Roseateles amylovorans: one gene and its partner. The protein of the gene in region 1 interacts with the protein of each later gene in a pairwise test. Links are inferred from orthologs where the notes say so. Each region holds a gene or a part of one and is shown on either strand. Other genes may lie near its edges. The genes, in order: mobA and N4261_RS11660.

Region 1 (9,827 bases):
GCATCGTCCAGGGCGATGCGCACCTGACCGAGCAGTCCGGTCGTGAACGCATTCAAGGCCTGCGGCCGGTTCAGTGTCAGGACGCGCACGGCGCCTTCCTGACTGACCAACAACGGGCTGTCCGGACTGTCCGACCGCGTAGCAGGTTCGTGCGGGGCGGTGCTCATTCGGCTTGTCTCCTCAGCCTTCGTGGATTCAGCTTTTTCAGCTTTTTTGGATCGATATTCAATTTACCGACCGGTCGGTAGATACTACGAGGCCTCAGGCCGCAAAACAAGATCGAAAACATAGGGTTACCACCTACCAAGGAGCGATTTCATGCCCTGCTACGCCATTGACGGCCTGTCGCCGGTTGTTCATCCGCAGGCCTATGTGCATCCGACCGCGGTGCTGATCGGCGATGTCATCGTCGGGCCGGGCTGCTATGTCGGCCCCTGTGCGTCACTGCGGGGTGACTTCGGGCGGATTCGGTTGATGGCGGGCGCCAATCTGCAGGACACCTGCGTGATCCACGGCTTTCCGGACTCCGACACCGTGGTCGAGACCAACGGCCACATCGGCCACGGCGCCGTGCTGCATGGCTGCGTGGTGCGGCACGATGCGCTGGTCGGCATGAATGCGGTGGTGATGGATGAAGCGGAGGTGGGCGCGTTCAGCATCGTGGCGGCCTGCGCCTTCGTGCGGGCCGGCTTGAAGCTGCCGGAGAAGTCGCTCATCGCCGGACTGCCCGCGAAGGTCCTGCGGCCGCTGACCGAGGACGAGATCCGCTGGAAGCGAGAAGGCACCGAGGCCTATCACGCCCTGGCGCAGCGCAGCCGTGCGAGCTTGGTGGAAGTCGAGCCCTTGACCGAAGAGGAACCGGACCGCGCTCGTCTGCAGGTCGGCGCGCTCAAATCCCTCGTGGCCACTAAACGGGACTGAGCCCCGCCGCTGCCGAAGCACCACGGCATCGGCACGGCATCGGCACGGCATCAGAACGGCATCAGAAGGGCATCAGCACGACATCGCCCCGACATCGCCCCGGAAGCGGCATCGACGCCCGCCGAGGTCACGGCGATGGCCCTCAGACCACCTCGACCGGCTGCACCCGCACCAGACCCAGGAACGCCGACACCCGACCGGACGACAGCCCATGCACCCCCGCGCCGGTGCAGGCCGCGGCGGCGGCGGCCACGGCCCAGCGCAGGTGCTCTTCCGGATCCTCCTGCGGGTCCTGCATCAGGCTGAACAGGAGTCCGCCCATCGCGGCATCGCCGGCACCGACGGTGTCGAGCGCACCTTCGAGCACCGGCGGGCTGGCGCTCAGGTCCCCCTTGGGATGGAACAGCTGCGCGCCGCGCTCGCCCAGCGTCAGCATCACGATTGCCCGAGGATTCCAGGCCGCGATCTGGGCCAGGCCCAGGTGATGGTCGCGGCTGCGGAACAGGCCGCGCAGGTCGTCGTCGGAGACCTTGATCACATCGGCGATGCGGCACATGCGCTCCAGCGTGCGGTCATAGCGCGAGTCCATCGTGATGCGGTAGTTGGGGTCGTAGCTGATCCGCACGCCGTCATCCTTGAGCGACTCGGCCAGCGCCACCAGCCGCGCGGCCAGCGGCTCGCGCGTCAGGCTGATCGATCCGAAATGCGCCCACCGCAACGCACGCCGCCATCCGGCGGGCAAGGCATGCGGGCGGAAGTGCAGATCCGCGCTGTCGTCGCCGACGAAGCAATACTCCGGCGGATCGACCTCATGCACATAGGCCATCAACGGTGACTTGGCGAACTGCTGGATGAAACGCAGGTCCAGGCTGGCATCCGCACTGGCCTGCCACAGCGCCTGGCCGAAGCGGTCCTTGCTGATGCCGCCGGCAAAGGCGCTCAGCTGACCCAGCCGCGACATCGCAATCGCCACATTCCACGGCGAGCCGCCGGTGCGGCTGCGCCAGAGATCAGGGCCCTCACGCACCATGTCGGTCAGCGCTTCGCCAAACGACACGAAACTCGCCAGATCGGCATGGAGGACAGTGCTGGGGGTCAAAGTCATGGACCGCATTCAATCGATTGCAGGCCCGTCGCGCAAGTGACAAGTCCTACAGGGTAGCGACACGGCCGACCCGGTCGGCCCCGCCCCACCTCGCCCCCAACGCGCCACCGTACGGCGCATGAAGGCCCGCCGCCGGCGGCCGTTCTGCACAAGGGACGGGATTCGCATCAGACCTTTGCCCGGCGCGGACATCGACGCGGCGGCACAATCGCGCCCTATGACCGATGGCGTGATTCCCCTGTTCGACCTTCGCCAGGTCGGGCGCATTCCCCCCGTCCCCGCCCCGTTGCCGGACCTTTCAGGCCCCTGGCTGGATGCGCGCGGGCGGCCGCTGCGCGACCTGCGCATCTCGGTCACCGATCGCTGCAACTTCCGCTGCAGCTATTGCATGCCCAAGGAAGTCTTCGACAAGGACTACCAATTCCTGCCGCATCGCGACCTGTTGAGCTTCGAGGAGATCACCCGGCTGGCCGGCGTGTTCGCCGGGCTCGGCGTGCAGAAGCTGCGGCTCACCGGTGGCGAACCGCTGCTGCGCCGCAACATTGAAGCACTGATCGCCCAGTTGGCCGAACTGCGCACGCCCGACGATCAGCCGCTGGATCTCACGCTGACCACCAACGGCTCGCTGCTCGCCCGCAAGGCGCAGGCGCTCAAGGACGCCGGCCTGAAGCGGGTGACCGTCAGCCTCGATGCACTGGACGACGCGGTGTTCCGCCGCATGAACGATGTGGACTTCCCGGTGGCCGAGGTGCTGCACGGCATCGAGACCGCGCAGTCGGTCGGGCTGGCGCCGATCAAGGTCAACATGGTGGTCAAGCGGGGCACCAACGACCATCAGATCCTGCCGATGGCGCGTCACTTCCGCGGGACCGGCGTGGTGCTGCGCTTCATCGAGTACATGGACGTCGGCATGAGCAACGGCTGGCGGATGGACGAGGTGCTTCCATCGGCGCAGGTGCTCGCCCGGCTGCGCGAGCACATGGATCTGGTGCCCCTGGCCCCGACCACCGAAGGCGAAACCGCCACCCGCTGGGGCTATGCCGACGGCTCGGGCGAGATCGGGCTGATCTCCAGCGTCACCCAGGCCTTCTGCGGCGACTGCAACCGCGCCCGGCTCTCCACCGAAGGACGGCTTTACACCTGCCTGTTCGCCTCCGATGGCCACGACCTGCGCGCCCTGCTGCGCGGCCAGGGCGACCTGCCGGCCCGCAGCGATGCGGAAATCGCCGGCGCCCTGGGCACGCTGTGGCAACGTCGTGCGGACCGCTATTCCGAGCTGCGCGCCTCGCTGCCGCCCTCCGAGGCGGGCGGTGCGCGACGGGTCGAGATGCACTACATCGGCGGCTGATGACGGGCATCGAGCCGCACGCCATGCTGCCCTCGCACCCTCACGCACACGCGCACGCGCCTTTGCCCCCGCCCGCTCCCGCCCCCGCGGCACGGGCCATCACCGCGGTGCTGCTGTGCGGCGGCCGCGGCAGCCGGATGGGCGGCGTCGACAAACCGCTTCAAGCCTTTCAGGGCCGCCCGCTGGTCGAGCATGTGCTGGCCCGCATCGCACCGCAGGTGAACGGCCGGGTGGTCCTCAGCGCCAACCGGCATCTGGACGACTACCGACGCTACGGCCATCCGGTGGTCACCGACAGCTGGCCGGACTATCCCGGCCCCTTGGCCGGCCTGCTGGCCGGCATGGACGCGGTGCAGGCCCTGCAGGCCGCGGCGATGGCGGCCCAGGCCCCCCACACGCCGAGCGACACCGCCGCCGGCGCGCCCCCGAGCGATCACTGGCTGCTGTGCGTCAGCGGCGACAGTCCCTGGCTGCCGGAGGACCTGGCGTCCCGCCTGCAGGCCGCCCTGACCGACGGCCACGACAGCGCCATGGCGCTGGGTCGCGAGGCGCCCGACACACCGCTGCGCAGCCAGCCGCTGGCCAGCCTGGTGCATCTGCGCCATCGCGACGCGCTGCAGGCGGCCTTGCAGGCCGGCGAGCGCCGCGTCGAAGCCTGGCTGCGGTCGCTGCCCTTGGTGCTGGTACCGTTCGACCGTCCGAGCGACGATCGGGCCTTTGCCAACATCAACGACAGGAGCGAGCTTGAGCGACTTGAACCGCGGCCCCATCCCTGAAGCCGATCCGGCGCCGGTGACCGTCCGCCCCGCCCTGAAGGCCCCTGCCGCCGACGGCGGCTCCGACGCGGTCGCCCAGGCGGCCTCGCACCTGCATCCCGGTCTGCGTCCGACGTCGCTGGAAGGGTCCGAGCTCCGGCTGCTGACCGAGCCCGATCTGCCCGCCTACAAGGCGCTGCGCGACGGGATGCTGGCGCGCCATGAGCATGCCTTTACCTCCGACGCCGCCACCGAACAGACGCGCCAGGCCGCCAGCTACCGCCATCGACTTCATCCCGAGGCGGGCGGCCGCGCCCTGTTCACGCTCGGTGCCTGGTCGGGCGATCGCTTGGTGGGGGCGCTCACCTGTGAGGCGGAAGGTCGGCAGAAGGTGCAGCACATCGCCCACCTGGTGGGCATGATGGTGGATGACGCGCAGCAGGGCCGGGGCATCGGTCGCGCGCTGCTGCAGGAGGCGCTGTCCCGGCTTCGGCATGAGCCCTGGCTGGAGCTGGTCACGCTCAGCGTCACCGCGAGCAACGCGCCGGCGGTGGCGCTCTACCGCAGCATGGGCTTCGTCTGCTATGGCCACCTGCCGCGCGCCGTGCGGCTGGCCGACGGGCGCTACCTGGCCAAGGAACTGATGTGCCTCACCCTGCGCTCCGGCGACGACGGCCCCAATGAGTCCCTGGCCGAACGCCAGGCCGGCGGCACCTCGGCGTTGTAAGCACGGCATCCGCGCGATCTACGCGATCCACGGGCCGTGAGGGACGACGTCGGACCTCGCCTCACGCCCCCCGACATTGCGCCACCGGCTGCGCGACGAGATCCAGGTCCACCACCAGCGCATCCTGTACCGCCAGCAGCCCGCCCAGGACCGCGAAGGGCTTGAGGCCGAACTCGCTCTGTCGAATCACCAGCCGACCTTTCGCGCGCAACGGTGCGGCCTCTGCGCCGGCGCCCGAATCTCCCGGACCGCCCGGACCGCCGGTCGCCCCGCGTTCATCGACTGGGACGACCGCCGCCGACACGCCGGGACGCGCGACGTCCAACGCCACCTCCAGGGTCCTCACCTGGCCATGCAGTTGCACGGCCATGGTCAACACCAGCCGGGGCCAGGCGCCTTCCACCGCGCGGCTGCGCAGCAGCACCTCCGGATGGTCCGACGCCTCCAGCGCCCGCAGCAGGTTGGTCCGCGTGCCGGCGATGTCGTCGGCCGAGGGCTGGCTCGCGAACTCCGCACCGAGGGCCTGGCGCCATTCGGCTCGGTCGATGATCAGGTCCTCCAGACGGAAGGCCAGCTCGACGCCCGCGTCGCCCAAGCCCTGCTGGGGTACATACACATGCCCCACCAAGCGGTCCACGCCCAGCACATGGTTGTGGCCGAGCGACGCCAGCCGGCCGGCCCGAAAGACATGAATGTGGATCTGCGACGCCTGGCCATCGACCGCATACAGACGCCCTTGGTCCCGGCGCTGCGCCGTCAGCCACTCCGGGCAACGCAGGGCGGGCAAGGTGGATGCGTCTGCGGTGGCGACCTTCGCTGCCGTCGATGGCGCCGCTGCGGTGGCGCCGGACGGCCGCATGGGCAGGTTGGGCAGGTTGGGCGGGTGAGTCGCCTCCGTCGGTGCGCGCGGCGAGCTCGTCAGAGGCGCTGGGGACGCCGCGCCCATGTCGGGAGCGCGGGTGCCGCAGGCGGCCAATCCGCTCGCCAGCACCACGCCGACCGCCACCTGAGCCACGAAACTGATGACGCGGGGCGACCCCGTCTTGCGGCGCCATGGCGGCCCGGGACGGCCGGTGCGCAGGCCAGGCGTCGCGGGGTGGTCGCCGCTTCCGGTGGCACCGACCGGGGCGTTTGCGGCGAAGGTGTTGTCGTCCGAGGTCATAAGGGGAAAACCAGGAGCCGCAAAAACGGCATTTTGACCGCCACGACGGCGGCGAGCACACTAGCATTACCGCACAACGAGACAGATCCGGAGACCGCCATGAACCGCCAAGCGACCGATCTGATGGCGCAATACGCCGCCTATCACCGCGACCGCCGCAACATCGCCACCCACTTCGTGGGCATCCCCTTGATCGTGTTTGCCGTCGGCGTGCTGTTAGCGCGGGCCCAGATCCACATCGACCAGTGGACGCTCAGCGCCGCCTGGCTGGTGTGGGCCGGCGCGGCCGCCTGGTACCTCACCCGCGGCAACCTGGTGCTGGGACTGGCCACCGCGCTGGTCAATGCGGTGCTGATGGCCCTGGCCCACCCGCTGGCAGCGGGCTCCACCGGCGGCTGGCTGGCCTGGGGCCTGGGCAGCTTCATCGTGGGTTGGATCATCCAGTTCGTCGGCCATTACTACGAGGGCCGCAAACCGGCGTTCGTCGACGATCTGGTCGGCTTGCTGGTCGGCCCGATGTTCGTGGTCGGCGAGGCCCTGTTCGCCCTGGGCTGGGGCCGTGAACTGCTCGCCGAGATTGAGCGCCGCGTCGGCCCCACCCACCTGCGCGACCTCACCCATCCGGCCTGATCCGACCGAGCCGTCGGGCTTGGGCCTGAGATGGCCCGATGCCGATGGATGAGGCGTGATCCGGCTTGCCGAGGGTCCGCGCCGCGTCGGCCGCACGAGGCCTGAAACAGCGCCTGAGCGGCCGAGCGGTCCCCCTCGTCCCCTGCTTCCCCAAAGGGCCGCCACCGACCCACTGTCCCCGTGCCCCTTGGGGCCGGGTCTTGCGCCGCGTCGCCAAGCGGCTTATCTTGATGACTCGACGGGCGGGCAGCGGCTTCGTCCGATCGATCCGATCCGCCGCGTCGACGACACGCCAGGAGGCTCCATGAAACCGGTGTCCGAACTGCTGAAGAACCGTGGTCCCAACGTCTGGCGCATCACGCCCGATGCAACGGTGTTCGATGCCCTGCATCTGCTGGCCGAGCATGATGTGGGCGCCCTGCTCGTCATGACCGACGACCGCCTGCTGGGCATCTTTTCCGAGCGCGACTACACCCGCAAGATCGCGCTGCAGGGACGGGATTCACGCCACACCCTGGTCAAGGATGTCATGACGCCCAATGTCCTGGTGGTCAAACCCAGCACCGACATGCGGGACTGCATGAGCCTGATGAGCCAACGCAAGATCCGGCACCTGCCGGTGATGCAGGGCGAGGAGGTGATCGGCATGCTGTCGATCCGCGATCTGATGAACGACATCATTGCCGATGACGAACTGACGATCGCGCAGCTGCAGTCCTACATTCACGGGTGACGGGCACAGCGCTCACTCGCCCCAGAACTGCAGCGCGGCGTCGGCGTTGGCCTTGGCTGCGCGCGGCTTGGGCGAGCGCACCGGCGTGCCCAGCGCGATCCAGCCGAGCAGCGTTTCGCCGGGCGCGCAAAAGGCCGCTACCAGACCGGGATCGCGGGCCTTGGCGCCGGACAGCATCTTGCCGCCGAAGCCCAAGGCCTGCGCCGCATTCAGGAAGTTGGTCAGCGCGCCGCCCACGCAGGCCCATTGCTCATGAGCAGGAACTTGCGGATGACCCATGTCCAGCGCCGCCACCACCGCCACGGTGATCGGCGGCAGCAGCGCGCGTTCCTCGTCCATCGCGATGCCTGCGTCGTCCTTGCCCGCGCGCCGTGCGGCGTCACCAAACAGGCGCGACATCGTCGCCCGGGCCTCGCCGCGCACCACCTTGAACCGGAACGGCACCAGTTCGCCGTGGTCCGGCGCATGCAGGGCGGCCTCGACCATCACCCGCAGTTGCTCGTCGCTCGGGCCCGGCACGCCGAGATGCTTCGGTCCCACCGACGCCCGCGCCATCAACAGCGCCAATCCTTCTTGATTCATCGCTCAGGCCTCCCGTGCCTCATCGATTGAGCTTGCGTCGCGCCGCATAGGAACAGGCATCCACCAGCATCACCAGCACCAGCATCGCGAGGACCACGGTGCTGGTTTCGCGCATCTGGAACAGGCCCAGGTGCACGCTCAACATCTGCCCCAGTCCGCCCGCCCCCACCACGCCCAGCACCGCGGCCGCGCGGATGTTGTTCTCCCAGCGGTACAGCGTGTAGCTGAGCAACTGCGGCGCGGCCTGCGGCAAGGTGGCATAGGCAAATACCTGCCAGCGCGAAGCCCCGGCCCAACGCAAGGCCTGGGCCGTCTGCGCCGGTGCATTTTCCAGCGCCTCCGCCATCAGCCGACCCAGCACACCCGTGGTGTGCAGCGCCAGGGCCAGGGTGCCCGGCATCGGCCCGAGTCCCGCTGACACCAGCAGGATCGACGCCCACACCAGCTCGGGCACGCTGCGCAAGGCATTCAGCAGCAGCCAGGTCGCGCCACGCAGCAGACCCGACGGTCGACTGGCCAGCAGCGCCAACGCCAGGCCCGCCACGGCCGCCAAGCCACTGCCCAGGGCCGACATGGCCAGGGTCTCCAATGCGCCCTGCCCCACCCGCATCAGGAAGGCCGGCGCGAGTTGCGGCGGGAAGAATTCAGAGAGGAAGGCGCCCATCTGCGACAGCGCCGACGCGCTCAGCAGATCGCCCCAACGCACCGGCAGCGACACGAAGCTGGCCACCACCAGGACGGCCAACGCCGCCAGCAGCAGCCACAGGCTCGTGCGACGCGGCGGTCGATCGGTGCCGTGCTCGGTCGCACCCATCCGGCTGGGGCGCAGCCAGGCACTGAGACGATCGGCCAAGGCCACCAATGCCATGAAGATCAGCAGGATGGTCGAGACCTCAGCACCCGCGAACATCTTGGTCGCGTTGTCCAGCTGCTGGCCCAGCCCGCCGGCGCCCACGAAGCCCAGGACCACCGAGGTCCGGATCGCGCATTCCCAGCGGTAGACGGTGTAGCTCACGAGCTCGTCGGCACAGCCCGGCAGCGTGCCGAAGAAGAAGGCCTGCAGCCGACCGGCGCCCCCGCGCAGCAGCGCCTGGGTCGGGGTGGCGTCGGCACTCTCCAGGATTTCGGCGTAGACCTTGCCCAGCATGCCGCCGTAGGACAGCGCAATGGCCAGCACCCCGGCCCCCGGCCCCAGGCCCAGCACCCGCACCAGCATCAGCGCCCACACCAGCTCGGGCACCGACCGCAGCACCACCAGCAGCGTGCGCAACGTCCAGCGCAAGGACGCCGGCAGCGCGGCCATGCGCCCGGTGAGCGAGGAGACCGACAACCGCGCCGTCGCCAGCAAGGCCAGCGGCACGGCGATCACCCAGGCCAGCGCCAGTCCCACCGTGGCCATCGCCACCGTGCGCCAGGTGTCGGCCAGCGCCATCCACAGGAATTCCGCATCGACACGCGGCGTCAGGAACTGGACGCCGAATCGGAGAGCCGCCCGCAGGCTGCGGGGCTCCAGCAGTTCCCAGGGCCGGAACTCGCACCAGACCAGCAGCGGCCACAGCAGCACCAGCACCGCGACGCCCAGACCGATCCGCCGCGTGAGGGCCGGATCGCGGCGCCACGGCTCGGCGCCCATCGCGCTCATGGGGCTCATGGGGCTCATGGGGCTTAGACCCAGGTTCATCGACACATCGCCTGCGGCACGGCGCGCGACAGGGTCGCATCGCCAGGACCGCCCTGGGCATCGTCATCGGCGGCGGATGGGGGTCGATCGTCCAGCCCGGCATAGAGTGCTTCGAGCAGCGCGTCGTCCAGACCGTGGGACGGGCCGTCGTAGACCAGGCGGCCTTCGCGCAAGGCAACCACC
Region 2 (9,720 bases), 760 kb from region 1 along the record:
AAGGGCGTCAGCCCGCCAGCCAAGCGGAGCGCGTGGACTGGCTTTGCCAGTTCACTGCTTCAGGCGCCCCGCATTCACTCCGAGGGCGGCCGCTGCCGCCAACGCCATCCACCCAGCTCCCCCACGATTCCTCGCGCGCCCCTCTGCCGCGAATCGCCTCCGTGGAATTTCAGGAGCCGCACTCGCACCCGCACCCTCGCTGCGCCCCCACACGCCGTACCCGCATTCCTGGACTGCATTCCGCCAAGTCGAATCACGCCAGAACATCAAGGGCGTCAGCCCGCCAGCCAAGCGGAGCGCGTGGACTGGCTTTGCCAGTTCACTGCGCTCGCCCCCTGGGGGGCCGGCGTCAGCCGGTAGGGGGGTACTTTCCAATATGCTCGGGGGTTATGTCTTCGAATGCATCTGCGGGCGACTCCAGCCTGATTGACGACGTCAGCGCTCTTTCCTATGAGGAAGCTGCAGGCGATGGCGAACCAAACACGCGGGCGTCTCTGCCCGAGATCCTGCTGTTGGCCAGCGTGTTCGTCATTGCCGCCTGCGGGTTGGTCTATGAACTCGCCGCCGGCGCGCTGGCCAGCTACCTGCTGGGCGACTCGGTGCTGCAGTTCTCCACCATCATCGGCACCTATTTGTTTGCGATGGGGGTGGGGTCCTGGCTGTCGCGCTACATCGATCGGCAGTTGGTCGCCCATTTCCTCCGGTTGGAACTGCTGGTCGGCGTGATCGGCGGCCTGATGCCGGCCGCGCTGTTCACTGTGCACAGCGTGCTGCCACCGGGACAACTCGCGGCCTTCCGCATCCTGCTGTATGGGCTGGTGCTGCTGGTCGGGGCCCTGGTGGGACTGGAGATCCCGCTGGTGATGCGCATCCTCAAGCGTCACTTCAAGAAGCGTTATGCGCTCAAGGAGCTGGTCTCGCAGGTGCTGACCTTCGACTATCTCGGTGCCCTGCTGGTGGCGCTGGCCTTCCCGCTGTTGCTCGTGCCCTACCTGGGGCTGGTGCGCACCGGGCTGTTCTTCGGGCTGCTGAACGTGGCGGTGGCGATCTGGGCCCTGTGGCTGTTCAGGGCCGAGCTGCGCGGCTGGCGCTCGCATGCGGTGGCCTGCGCGGTCAGCGTGCTGATCCTGGCGCTGGGCATGGCCGGGGCCGACCGGTTGAGCACCTGGGCCGAGGACCGCTTCTACGGCGAGCACATCCTGTTCAAGGAGAGCAGCAACTACCAGCGCATCGTGGTGACGCAAGGTCAAGGCGGCACGCGCCTGTTCCTCAACGGCAACCTGCAATTCCACTCGCGCGACGAATACCGCTACCACGAGGCCCTGGTGCATCCGGCGATGGCGGCCCAGGGCGCACCGCGTCGGGTGCTGGTGCTGGGCGGCGGCGACGGCATGGCCGTGCGGGAGGTCCTGCGCTATCCGTCGGTCCAGCAGATCACGCTGGTGGAGCTGGATCCGCAGATGACACGGTTGTTCTCGACCATGCCACTGCTGCGTCAACTCAACCATGAGGCGCTGCTCAGCCCCAAGCTGACGATCGTCAATGCGGACGCGTTCGGTTGGCTGGAGCAGCATGACGAGCCCTACGACGTCATCATCATCGACTTCCCCGACCCCAGCAATTTCGCGCTGGGCAAGCTCTACACCGCCAGCTTCTATGCGCTGATCGACCAGCACCTGAGCGCATCGGGTTATGCGGTCATCCAGTCGACCTCGCCACTGGTGGCGCCGCGCAGCTTCTGGACGGTGGTGAAGACGGTCGAGTCGGTGGGCATGACCGCCACGCCGTATCACGCGCATGTGCCGAGCTTTGGGGAGTGGGGCTATGTGATGGCCAGCCGCCGGCCCTGGGCGATGCCGCGCGCCCTCCCCGCCGGGCTGCGCTTCATCAGCCTGGACGGTTTTCCGGCCCTGATGAGTTTCCCGCCCGACATGGCCCGGCCCGAGGGGCTGGAGGTGAACCGGCTGTCCAACCAGTCGCTGGTCCATGAATTCGAACGCGAATGGGGCAAGTTGCATTGAGCGGGCCCAGGTCGACGATGCGGGGCATGAACCGCCGGGATTGCTTGGCGCTGGGCCTGCTGCCCTTGCTGTCCGCGTGCGAGGGCGAAGCGCGTCCGGTGGCGCAGCGGCTGGCGGACCGGCTGGCCGAGCTGCCGGGGGGCTGGGTGGGGGCCGATGCTGCGCGAGGTCACCGGCTGCGGGCGGCGCCGCCGGCGTGGAGCGCCGTCACCGGCACGCCGCGCCGTGCGCAGGTGCTGGTGCTGGGCGCCGGGATCGCCGGGCTGGCCTGCGCGAGGCGGCTGCGGCTTCAGGGCGTGGACGTGGCGCTGCTGGATCTGGAGGATCGTCCGGGCGGCAACAGCCGAGGCCATCGGATCACGAATGGCGCCGATCAGGCCCAAGGGCTGCGGTGTCCGTTGGGGGCGCACTATCTGCCGACGCCCGGCCCCGAGGCGACGGAAGTACGGGCCTTGCTGGAGGATCTGGGGCTGGCGCGGCATGAGTTGGGGCGCTGGGTCTACGACGAACGGTGGCTCTGCCACAGCCCGCATGAGCGGCTCTGGTGGAAAGACCACTGGGTGGATGGACTGCTGCCGCCGGCCGAATCGGCCCAGACGCAGGACCAGTACCGCCGGTTTGCCGCGTTGGTGGAGCAGGCTCGGCATGAGGTCGGCTTTGCGATGCCCAGCACCCATCACGGGTGGTCGGCGGCCCACCAGGCGCTGGATGCACAGACCTTCTCGGTCTGGCTGGACAGCCAGGGACTGAACGCGCCGCCGCTGCGGTGGTACCTCGACTACTGCTGTCGCGACGACTACGGCGCCGATGCGACCCAGGTGTCCGCTTGGGCGGGACTGCACTACTTCGGCAGTCGCCACGGGTTCATGAGCCTGGAGGAGCGGGAATCGGTGCTGACCTGGCCGCAAGGCAACGGATGGCTTTCGGAGCGCTTGGCCGCGCCCTTGGCGGATTCCTTCCACGGAGGGCGCACCGTGCTCCGGGTGCGCGAGGAGCGGCACTCGGTGCAGGTCATGGCCTGGAACGAGCAGACCCAGGCGGCTGAACGGTGGGAAGCGCCGCAGGTGGTGATGGCCATGCCCCTGTTCATCGCGGCTCGGTTGCCCGAGCAACCGCCCGCCGCGCTCACTGAGGCCGCTCGGCTGATACGGTATGCGCCTTGGCTGGTCGCCAATCTGCTGCTGGATGCGCCGCCCCTGGAGCGCGTGGGGGCGCCGCTGTCCTGGGACAACGTCGTCTTCGGCGGGGAGGCGCTCGGCTATGTCAATGCCAATCAGCAGACGCTCGATCCCAGTCGAGGGCCGATGGTGCTCACCGCCTATCGCGCACTCCGCTTGGATCAACGGTCGGCGCTGTTGACGCAGGACTGGCGGGGCTGGGCCGCCCAGGTGCTGGCAGACCTCGCGCCCCTGCATGCGGATCTGCCGGAACGGGTTCAGCGGGTCGACCTCATGCGGTATGGGCATGCGATGAGCATCCCGCATCCCGGCCTCCGAGGGTCGGTGCCGCTCGAAGCGCTGCGGACACGAGACCACGGGCGGTTGCAGTTCGCGCACGCCGATCTGGCGGGGTACTCGGTGTTTGAAGAAGCCTTCACCCAGGGGGAAGTGGTGGCGGCTCGGGTTTTGGGGGCTCGGGTTTTGGGGGCTCGGCGTTGATGCCTGGTTTTTTGTTGATGGCTTCCTCGGTGGGCTTTCTCACCGCGTGAGAGCCCGCCGGGGTTTCGGCCCGGCAGCCGAGTCCCTTTCTGGCGCCCCAGAAAGGAACCAAAGAACGCCTCCCTCCCGGCGAGCTTGCTCGCTGTCATCCCCCCGTCGCTCGTCTCTCCGCTCCGAGACTCCTCCAGCCCTGCTACTAGAACCCCCACCACTCGCTGACACTACCCACTCCTCGCTGCGAACGCTTGCCCGCTTTCGCGGGACGCGCCAACCGTTCAACGCAATCCTTCCACCCCCACCGACACTCGCCCTAAGCGGGGCTCGTCTTTCACGCATCCCGACCGACTGGATTTGCTCGCGTCATATGCCGCCCGACTGATGCAGCTTTCGGCGACGGCATGCACCGCCGTCACGTTCTGTCCTGCGATGCCATGCCATGGGTGGTGAGGACCCCGGAGTCCGAGGCGGTACGAGAGCCGATCGTCACCAAGTCTCGCGAATCTTTAACCGGCGCGCCGGCGATGGCGATGGCGATGGCGATGGCGATGGCGTGGATGTACCGCGGACGAGCCCCGTCTAGCGCGAGTGTCGGTGACGGTGGGAGGACTGCGTTGAACGGTTGGCGCGTCCCGCGAAAGCGGGCAAGCGTTCGCAGCGAGGAGGAAGGCACGAGCGTGGATGTACCGCGAACGAGCCCCGCCTAGGGCGAGTGTCGGTGACGGTGGAAGGACTGCGTTGAATGGTTGGCGCGTCCCGCGAAAGCGGGCAAGCGTTCGCAGCGAGGTGGAAGGCACGAGCGGGGATGTACCGCGAACGAGCCCCGTCTAGCGCGAGTGTCGGTGACGGTGGGAGGACTGCGTTGAACGGTTGGCGCGTCCCGCGCAAGCGGGCAAGCGTTCACAGCGGGGAGGAAGGCACGAGCGTGGATGTACCGCGGACGAGCCCCGCTTAGGGCGAGTGTCGGTGACGGTGGGAGGACTGCGTTGAATGGTTGGCGCGTCCCGCGCCAGCGGGCAAGCGTTCGCAGCGAGGAGTGGGTAGCGTCAGTGAGCGGTGGGGGTTCTAGTAGCAGGGCTGGAGGAGTCTCGGAGCGGAGTGACGAGCGACGGGGGGATGACAGCGAGCAAGCTCGCCGGGAGGGAGGCGTTCTTTGGTTCCTTTCTGGGGCGCCAGAAAGGGACTCGGCTGCCGGGCCGAAACCCCGGCGGGCTCTCACGGCGGTGAGAAAGCTCGCCGAGCAAGCAAAAAACAGAGCCCCATCACCCCCCCGTCACGGGCGGAAAGAACGCCACCTCCGCCCCATCGGGGATGGAGACGGTTTCCGAGCTCATCTTCTGATTCAGCGCGCACCGCACGGCCTTGCCCCGGGCCAGGACGGCGGCGTGGGCGTCGCTGGAGGCGATCAGTTGATCGCGGAGTTCCCCAAGGGTGACCCCATCCTGATGGGCGAGGATTTCCTGCGCCCCCAGCGCCTCCCGCAGCGAGGCGAAATAACGAACGGTGATGGACATAAAAAAGCCGTGGAAGGCGTCAGAACAGTTCGTTGAAGGGCAGGAACCGCACCACCTGCCCGGGCTGGACCACCGTCCCGGGCGCGAGATCGACCACCCCATCGGCCCAGGCGGCCGAGCTCATGACTCCTGAGCTCTGATTCGAGAACAGCTGCAACCCACCTTGCTCAGAGACCCGCACCCGAAGGAACTCCCGCCGTTTGTCGGCCTTGGTCCAGGCGAACTCTGCCGGCAGCAGATAGCCCCGGGGCGCGAGCTGAGTCGCCCCTTGCATCCGCAGCAGCACGGGCCGCACGAACAGCAAGAAGGTGATGAAGCTGGAGACCGGATTTCCCGGCAGCCCCATGTACCAGGTGCGCCGGCCAGTGGAGGTGACTTCACCGAAGGCGAGCGGCTTGCCGGGCTTGATGGCGATCTGCCAGAGATCGAGCCGCCCTTCCCGCTCGAGCGCGGGCTTGAGGTGGTCTTCCTCGCCAACGGACACGCCGCCGGAGCTGAGGATCAGGTCGGCGTCACCCGCCGCATCGCGCAGGGCCGCGCGCGTGGCCTCCAGTGAATCGGGCACGATGCCCAGATCCCGCACCTCGCATCCCAGCGACAGCAGCAACGCATGCAAGGTCGTGCGATTGGAGTTGTAGATCTGCGCATGCCCCAGCGGCTGCCCAGGCAGCGCCAACTCATCACCGGTGGAGAACAGCGCCACTTTGGGCCGCACGGCCACGGTGAGTTCGGCGCGGCCGGCGGTGGCCGCCAGCCCGAGCGCTGCGGCATGCAGCCGCGCACCGGCACTCAGCACCCGCTCCCCGAGCCGCACATCCTCGCCGCGACGCCGAATCGCCAGACCCGCTGACACGGCGCCCTGAATGCGGACCTGTCCCAGGCCTCCCGCAGGATCCTTCAGCGCCTCGCACTGTTCCTGCATCAGTACCGCATCCGCCCCCTCGGGCACGAATGCGCCTGTGAAGATCCGCGCCGCCGTGCCCGGCTGCAGCGGTTGCGGCATCGCGCCCGCCGCCACGCGCTGTGACACCGGCAGCACCGTACCCGCGCCGACCACATCGGCCACACGCATCGCATAGCCATCCATGGCGCTGTTGTCACGCGGCGGCACATCCAGCGGCGACAGCACGTCCTCCGCCAACACCCGACCCAGCGCCAGGGCGGTGACCACGGATTCGGTGCGCCCCGACGGCTGCACCTGCGCCAGCAGCCGCTGCAAGGCGTCGTCCATCGACAGCATCGGCGCCCGGACAGGCGCTGCCGCCGCAGACGAGGACACCGAGGCCGAGGCCCCCGCCGAATCGGATTTCAGATCAGATTTCAGATCAGACATGGTCAACGATGAACTGCTTCACGAGATCGACCGACACCGGCATCACCTGCACCCGCTTCGGCCGTGATTCCAGATCGGCCAGCGCGGCCGGGCGCGGAGGCACCAGGCCCAGCGCCTCTTCGATGGTGGCGGCAAACTTGGCCGGCAAGGCCGTCTCCAGCACCAGCATCGGCGTGCCCGCCTGGCGCTGCTCCAGCGCGACCTTCAGGCCGTCGGCGGTGTGGGTGTCGATGACCTGACCGTATCGCTGGTGGCACAGGCGGATCGTCGCCAAACGGTCCGCATGGCTGCTGCGACCGGACACGAAACCAAAGCGCGCGGACATGCGCGCACGTTCCTCGGCGGTGATTTCGAAATAGCCCTGCGTCGCGAGTTGCTCGCCGAACAGCTGGCGCACCCGATCCGCATCCCGGTCCAGCAGATCGAAGACGAAGCGCTCGAAGTTGCTGGCCTTGGAAATGTCCATCGACGGGCTGGAGGTCTCCAGCGTCTGCGCCGCACCGCGCGGACGGTAGACCCCGGTGCGGAAGAACTCGTCCAGCACGTCGTTCTCATTGGTCGCGACGACCAGGCGTTCGATCGGCAGGCCCATCATGCGGGCCACATGGCCGGCGCACACATTGCCGAAGTTGCCCGACGGCACGGTGAAGCTCACCCGCTCGCTGTCGGTGCGGGTGGCCTGGAAATAAGCCGCGAAGTAATAGACGACCTGCGCCAGCAGACGCGCCCAGTTGATCGAATTGACCGTCCCGATCCGGTGCCGACGCTTGAAGTCCAGATCGTTGGACACCGCCTTCACGATGTCCTGGCAATCGTCGAACACGCCCTGTAGCGCCAGGTTGTGGATATTGGCCTCTTGCAGGCTGAACATCTGCGCCTGCTGGAACGGGCTCATGCGGCCGTTCGGGCTGAGCATGAAGACCTGGATGCCGGCCTTGCCGCGCATCGCATATTCGGCCGCGCTGCCGGTGTCGCCCGAGGTCGCGCCCAGGATGTTGAGCGTCTCGCCACGGCGCTTGAGTTCGTACTCGAACAACTGACCGAGCAGTTGCATCGCCATGTCCTTGAACGCCAGCGTCGGCCCGTTGGACAGTGCCACCAGCGCCAGTCCCGGCTCCAGCGGCTTCAGCGGCGTGATCTCCGGCGTGCCGAACACCGCTTCGGTGTAGGTGCGCTTGGTCAGGGCCTTGAGGTCGTCCGCAGGAATGTCGTCGATGTAGAGCGACAGGATCTCGTACGCCAGGTCGGCATAGGCCAGTCCACGCCAACGGGCCAGCGTGGCCGCGTCGATCTGGGGATAGGACTGCGGCAGGTACAGGCCACCGTCCGGGGCCAGGCCCTCGAGAAGGATGTCGCTGAAGTGGCGGGCAGCGGGATCGCCGCGGGTGCTGAGGTAGTTCACGATGAGGTCGCGTTCGAGGAGTCGGAGAATAGCGGTTGAGGGGCCGGGCCGTCGCGCAGCGTGGCCAGATGCATCGAGTAAGCAGGGATATCGGGAAAGCGCTCGGACAGTTCGGTGTAGACGCGCACCGCCTCGTCCCGCAGGGAGGGCTCCGCCGGCAGCGACGACCCCAGGCGGTTCATCAGCCGGGTGCCCAGGTTGTCCAGTGAGAGACGCGTCGGGCCGTCCAGCCGCAGTCGCGCGCGGGCGATCGCGAGGGCTTCATCCGAAACCCGTGTGGCCCGACGCTCGTCGCCCTGAGCGGCCGCCACGACGGCCAGCGCCTCCAGCCCGGTCATGAGCCGCATGTCGGACTCCAGGGACAGGTCTTCCTCCATCAGCAGCCGCCGTAGCTCGACGCTTTCCTGCTGACAGGCCATGGCCTGATCCGCATCGCCCTGCAACAGCTTGACGAAGCCCAGATGCAGCAGGATCTCCGCCAGGTCCGACCGCGCACCGGCCAGCGCCGGATCGGCCGCCACCATCACGCGGGCCAGGCTGAGCGCCTCGGTCAGACAGGCGTCGGCCCTGGCCAGATGGCCGCGACGCTGATGCAGCAGGCCCAGGCTCTCCAGCGCGGTCACCAGGCCATGCCGCAGATGCGCCGCATCGCGCTGTTGGTCCAGCAACTTCCGCCGCAGCGCCAGGCTCTCTTCCGACGCCGAAAGCGCGCCGTCGAAGTCCTGGCTCCGCTGCAACAGCATCGACAGGTCGTCCAGCAACATCGCCAGCAGCAGCACCGGTTCCTTGTCGCGCGGGAAGGCCTGCCGCGCCGCACGCGCCACGTCGATCGCTTGCCGATAGTGCGCCAGCGCCTCGTCCCAGGCCTGACGGGTCCACAGCGCATAGCCCAAGGTCTGCAGCGCCAGTGCCAGATCGCGGGACACGCTCAGGCTCTGTGCAGCCCCCACGCCGCCGATGCCATCGTCGCCAGCGGCTCGACGCGCGTCCGCCAGCGAGACCAGCCGCCGAGCCAGCGCTTCGGCATCGGCCACTTCGCCGTTCTGGATCGCATCTCGGGCTGCCGACAAGGCATCGGGCAGCCAGACGTCGCTGCCTCGCCCGCCGCGTGCGTCCTCCACCGTCGCGGGACGATCGCCGATCGTGGCGTTCCACCGGGTCAGCCAATCGTGCGCGTCATGGGAGGTGACCGCATGCGCGAGCGCACCCGCCGCAGGCACCGACGGCGGCTGCAGCCCCGACTGCGCCAGTTGCGCCATCTGCGCCAATGCCTCTTCGGACGAGCCCAAGGTCACCGTGAGATACCGCGCATGCCACAAGTCCGGCGCCTGCGACGACGCCTCCCGCTGACCGCCGTCCGGCAGCAGCAGCAGGAACGGCCCCGTCATCTCGGCTTCCAGCCGGCTGCGTTGCTCGTTCAGGCGGCTCAGCAATCGGGCGCGCTGAGCCTCCCACGCGGGCTGTCCCGCGCCCCGATGGGCTTCGAGCCACAAGAGCGACGGCGCGGCCTCATCCAGCCGCTCATACAGCGCCTGCAGGGTGTGGACGGCAAAGTCGTCGACCTCCAGCTCGGCAATCTCGACCACCGGCCCGGGCGTGGCGGCTGCGAGGGTCGCATCAGCGTCAGAAGCCAGCTCAGCCTGAATCTCGGCGGCCGTCTTGGCCGCTTGCAGTGCGCCGACATCCAGCGCCCCGACATCCAGACCGGTCGGCGCCATGCGGCGAGGCGGATCCATCCGTTCGGCAACCCGCCGCAGGGCCCAGTCCCGCACCCGCTGGCGAAGCTCCGCCACCA

Evidence for each region.
Region 2: the proteins of mobA (region 1) and N4261_RS11660 interact in binary tests that used the Escherichia coli proteins (3 or more experiments, as listed by UniProt). The link is inferred for Roseateles amylovorans from one-to-one orthologs.

The regions. Positions count from the first base shown.
Region 1 is NZ_CP104562.2:1,989,948-1,999,774, reverse strand. What follows is about bases 2,374-5,293. They hold mobA (molybdenum cofactor guanylyltransferase MobA), read left to right. Parts: upstream 2,374-3,436; coding sequence 3,437-4,150; downstream 4,151-5,293. Other genes in these bases: N4261_RS08535 (hypothetical protein), read right to left, coding at 4,918-5,293; N4261_RS08540 (GNAT family N-acetyltransferase), read left to right, coding at 4,119-4,856; moaA (GTP 3',8-cyclase MoaA), read left to right, coding at 2,374-3,374. In the rest of the region: N4261_RS08565 (enoyl-CoA hydratase-related protein), read right to left, coding at 1-167; N4261_RS08560 (phenylacetic acid degradation protein PaaY), read left to right, coding at 319-921; N4261_RS08555 (carbohydrate kinase family protein), read right to left, coding at 1,064-2,026; more of moaA, read left to right, coding at 2,244-2,373; more of N4261_RS08535, read right to left, coding at 5,294-6,018; N4261_RS08530 (Mpo1 family 2-hydroxy fatty acid dioxygenase), read left to right, coding at 6,118-6,648; N4261_RS08525 (CBS domain-containing protein), read left to right, coding at 6,953-7,381; N4261_RS08520 (nitroreductase family protein), read right to left, coding at 7,394-7,963; phosphonate ABC transporter, permease protein PhnE, read right to left, coding at 7,983-9,614; N4261_RS08510 (phosphonate ABC transporter ATP-binding protein), read right to left, coding at 9,641-9,827. UniProt on the Escherichia coli protein: Transfers a GMP moiety from GTP to Mo-molybdopterin (Mo-MPT) cofactor (Moco or molybdenum cofactor) to form Mo-molybdopterin guanine dinucleotide (Mo-MGD) cofactor.
Region 2 is NZ_CP104562.2:2,749,991-2,759,710, reverse strand. What follows is about bases 4,321-7,133. They hold N4261_RS11660 (molybdopterin molybdotransferase MoeA), read right to left. Parts: upstream 6,431-7,133; coding sequence 5,210-6,430; downstream 4,321-5,209. Other genes in these bases: thrC (threonine synthase), read right to left, coding at 6,516-7,133; N4261_RS11665 (MoaD/ThiS family protein), read right to left, coding at 4,939-5,190. Also shown: N4261_RS11675 (polyamine aminopropyltransferase), read left to right, coding at 390-2,021; N4261_RS11670 (flavin monoamine oxidase family protein), read left to right, coding at 2,048-3,679; more of thrC, read right to left, coding at 7,134-7,925; N4261_RS11650 (tetratricopeptide repeat protein), read right to left, coding at 7,922-9,720. UniProt on the Escherichia coli protein: Catalyzes the insertion of molybdate into adenylated molybdopterin with the concomitant release of AMP.